DNA from 2 places in the Rheinheimera marina genome. Region 2 is predicted to be linked to the other one. Evidence: predicted binding sites of a transcription regulator. Region 2 holds the regulator's gene; the other holds the start of a gene.
What was found. Region 2 encodes sigma-54, which starts transcription at its own class of promoters, with help from an activator protein. Its sites were predicted from a motif close to TGGCANGNTNCNTGCTT; they were not measured.

Region 1: fliE (flagellar hook-basal body complex protein FliE) is a predicted target of sigma-54. The motif match lies at 1,234-1,250, and genes of this name have one in related genera.

What each region holds. Positions count from the first base shown of each region.
Region 1 covers NZ_JBHSGB010000017.1:347,680-349,881, forward strand. Annotated here, with positions in the region: gene fliF (flagellar basal-body MS-ring/collar protein FliF) at 1-836, opposite strand, end outside; gene fliE (flagellar hook-basal body complex protein FliE) at 850-1,185, opposite strand; gene ACFO3I_RS17950 (sigma-54-dependent transcriptional regulator) at 1,444-2,202, opposite strand, start outside.
Region 2 covers NZ_JBHSGB010000010.1:31,426-33,627, reverse strand. Annotated here, with positions in the region: gene lptB (LPS export ABC transporter ATP-binding protein) at 1-172, shown strand, start outside; gene ACFO3I_RS09795 (RNA polymerase factor sigma-54) at 219-1,703, shown strand; gene hpf (ribosome hibernation promoting factor) at 1,729-2,016, shown strand; gene ptsN (PTS IIA-like nitrogen regulatory protein PtsN) at 2,027-2,202, shown strand, end outside.

The DNA of each region.
Region 1 (2,202 bases), on a different contig from region 2:
GCGGTGTAGTTGTCCACACCCAGCACTGGGATCAGAATAGAGTCAATTTTCTGACGATACTCTTCTTCCCGCGAACGTTCCATTTCGTATTCTTTGCGCACCCGGGCAGAACTGGCGTCTTGCGATCCACTATTGAGCAAACGCCCATTCTGGTCGGTGACAGTGACCCGGCTTGGCTCCAGACCCTGCACCGCAGAAGCCACTAAATCAACAATGGCGTCCACTTCACTTTCTTTCAGGCTTTTATTGCCTTTGACACTGATCATCACAGTGGCAGAAGGCTGCTTTTCGCGACGGGCAAAGATGTTTTCTTTTGGAATAGCTAACAAGACGCGGGCCGAGGCGACGTTTTGCATTTGTTCGATGGTGCGGGCCAGCTGCTGTTCACGGCTGTGCTTTAAGCGTTCGGTTTCCAGACGCTGACTGACACCAAAGCCACTGTCCTGCATCAGGATTTCATCACCAGAACTTTGTTGCTGTTGCACGCCGGCACGCACCATGTCCAGCTTGATATTCTGGTACTCGTCGCCATTGACCAGAATGGTACTGCCTTCGAGTTTGTAATCAATTTTCTGGGCGTCGAGGTAATCCAGTGTAGTGATTAATTCCTGGGTTTCAAAGGTGCCCAAAGGCCTCATTTCCGGCTCGCGGGCCCAAAGAATAATCAGCACGGCGATCGCAATACAGATGGTCAGCGCGACAATCAGACTGATCTGACGCACCATATCCATACCGCCGACTGAACCCAGGAAGCCAGATTTCTGCTCCTGCTGGTCCGGCATCTTGCTAAATTCGTCGGATGCCAGAGCCAATTCTGTTGATGTACTTTCCGCCACCTTCTACTCCTTACTACACAGGCATCGACATAATTTCTTTGTACGCTTCCACCAGCTTGGTGCGAACCTGCACTGTGGCATCAAAGGCCAGCGATGCTTTTTGACCGGCAATCATGGCTTGCGCCAGGGAGACACGTGGGTCGCCCATTTCTACTGCGGTGCTCAGGTTACGGCTTTCCCCTTGCAACGCATTGACATTGTCCAGAGCGCCTTTGAGCATCGCGGAGAAATCCGACTGGCTGGTGTTGATGGCTGGCTCTTTCGGCAATGCCAGATCCGCCGATACAGCACGGGATTCCAGCATCATCGATTGCATTTCCTGGTAGAAGCTATGGCCCTGGATTTTCATGGTAAGCACCTGTCAAAACTTTGTTGTCGGCTTCAGATAACAGGGAATAAGCACAAGTCGTGCCAGAGTCATGATTCGCGAATCAGAGCAGCAACAGAACACAACAAGTCAGACATAACACATTGATTTAAAACAGACTTAAGAACTGAATCAAAGTGATGATTTTGAATAATTTCAAAAAAGCAGCGTCAAATTTAACGAATAAGCCAGTGGCAGCTAACGCTGCCACTGGCTTAATAAAGAGGGATTAGATGAGCATCAGGCTGGTAACTGAATACCAGATTCACGCATACGCGCCAGCTTGTAACGCAAGGTCCGGGCACTGATCCCAAGCCGCTCGGCCACGTCTTTACGACTGTTGGCACAGGCTTTCATGGTTTCCAGAATAATCCGGTGTTCTTGATCATAGAGTTCAGACTTAAACAGACTCAGATCCGGGTCCTGCACTGTCGGCACGGCAGGTGCCGAACTGACAGGTACGATTTCCAGCAGAATATCTTCAGCATCGATCAGCTCACCGTCAGAGATAATTAAAGACCGCTGCATAATGTTGTCCAGCTCGCGGACATTCCCAGGCCAGCTGTGTTGTAGCAGTTTCTGCTGAGCGGCCGGAGTCAGCGTTGGTGTCGCTAACCCAGTCTGACGACTGTGCCGTTCCAGCAAATGCTGCGCTAACGGCAGAATATCTGCAGGACGCTCTGCCAGTGCGGTCCAGGTTAACGGAAACACGTTCAGCCGGTAGAACAAATCTTCGCGGAAATGCCCTTCCGCCACCGCCTGCTTTAAATCTCTGTTACTGGTGGCCACCACCCGCACATCCAGTTTGACCGTTTTACGGCTACCCAAACGCTCGACTTCGCGCTCCTGCAGCACCCGTAATAATTTAGCCTGAAGGTTCAGGTCCATTTCACTGATTTCATCCAGCAGAATGGTGCCTTGCTGGGCTTGTTCAAACTTACCGGGGCAAGACTGAATGGCACCGGTAAAAGCGCCTTTTTCATAGCCAAACAAGGTGGC
Region 2 (2,202 bases):
ACGTGGCATAGGAGTCCTGATCACCGACCATAACGTACGCGAAACCCTGGATGTGTGTGAGCTGGCCTATATCGTCAGCCACGGCGAACTGATTGCCGCCGGAACTCCGCAGGAAGTGCTGGCAAACCAGCAGGTACGGGATGTGTATTTAGGTGAACAATTCAGGCTGTAAGTAACAGATATCCGTTAATGGATTGCCCGGAGCAGATCGGAAGTACATGAAACCTTCTTTGCAACTTCGCATTGGCCAGCAACTTACGATGACGCCACAGCTGCAGCAGGCGATAAAACTGCTGCAGCTGTCCAGTATCGAATTGCAGCAGGAAATTCAGGAAGCGCTGGATGCGAACCCCCTGCTAGAGTCCGATGACGAATTTGAACAGTACCAGCCCCCAGCCAAAGATAATAACGGCGATGAATTTAATCAGGGCGCAGAATCATCTCAGACTGATGACAGTTTTGAGCCTGAAGTGCCAGACAGCAGTGAGGCCATGACCGAACAGAACATCGCTGAAGACCTACCGCTGGACAGCCACTGGGATGATTTAGTCAGTGCAGCGCCTGTCGCCAATAACAACTTCAATGGCGACGAAGACACGGTGTATCAGGGCGAAACCTCAGAGACCCTGCAGGATTATCTGCGTTGGCAAATGCAGTTGACGCCGTTTTCAGAAACTGATCGCACCATCGCCGAAATCATTATCGAAGCCATCGACGACAACGGCTTGCTAACCATTGATGTCGACGAGATCCTCGAAGCATTGGGCCAACCCGATGTCGAAGCTGACGAAGTTGAAGCCGTAATCAAGCGTATCCAGCTGTTTGACCCGGTCGGAGTGGGAGCCCGCAGTATTCAGGAGTGTTTGCTGGTGCAACTGCGCCAATTTGATCCGAATACGCCTTATCTGAAAGAAACCCAACAAATTATTCGGGATTACACCGACTTTTTAGCCAACCGTGATTTCCGTTCTTTGATGCGCGTGACTAAACTCAAAGAAGAGGAATTAAAAGAAGTGATGCGGCTGATCCACAGCCTGAACCCACGACCTGGGGCAGATGTGATCAGGCAAGAGCAAAGCTACATAGTTCCTGATGTGTCAGTCGCAAAAATCAAAGGACGCTGGGTGGTTGAACTAAATCCGGATGCAATGCCGAAAATTCGTATCAATGAGCAGTATGCGGCCATGTCACGGCAGGCGCGTAATGCATCGGATGGGCAGTTCATCCGTTCCCACCTGCAGGAAGCAAAGTGGTTTTTAAAAAGCCTGGAGAGTCGCAACGAAACCTTACTCAAAGTCGCCAACTGCATTGTTCAGCAGCAACAGGCTTTTTTTGAGCATGGCGAAGAAGCGATGAAACCCATGGTACTCAATGACGTTGCTGAAATGGTGAGCATGCATGAATCCACCATTTCACGGGTCACGACTCAAAAGTACATGCACACACCTCGAGGAATATTTGAACTTAAGTTCTTTTTCTCCAGTCATGTAAGTACAGAGAGCGGCGGTGAATGTTCATCCACCGCTATCCGCGCCTTTATTAAGAAATTGGTGGCGGCGGAAAATCCGGCCAAGCCGTTAAGTGACAGCCGGATGGCAGAAATCCTGTCTGAACAGGGCATCAACGTAGCGCGGCGTACTATCGCCAAGTACCGTGAAGCCATGTTTATTCCACCGTCTAATCAGCGCAAGAGCTTGATTTAAAAGCTCGCATAAGAAGGAAGAGTCTATGCAAATCAACTTAACTGGTCGTCATGTTGAAATCACTGAAGCATTAAGAGAGTACGTTGGCAGCAAATTTTCCAAGCTTGAAAGGCATTTTGATCATATTAACAATGTACATGTCGTGCTGAACGTGGAAAAATTAAAGCAGATTGCAGAGGCTAAATTACACCTCAATGGTGGTGAAGTGTTTGCGGTGTCGGAAGACGAAAATATGTACGCGGCGATTGACCAGCTTATCGATAAACTGGATCGCCAAGTGATTAAACATAAAGAGAAAATTTCTCGTCATTGATCCTAAACTTATGAACCTTAGCTCAATGTTATCGGAGGACTGCACTAAGAGTGCGGTCCTTTTTAACAGTAAAAAACGAATTTTGGAATACATTGCCGAACTGGCGCATCAGCATCTGCCTCAGATCCCTGAATACAGTATTCTGGAAGCCTTAATGACCCGGGAAAAACTCGGCTCTACAGGTAT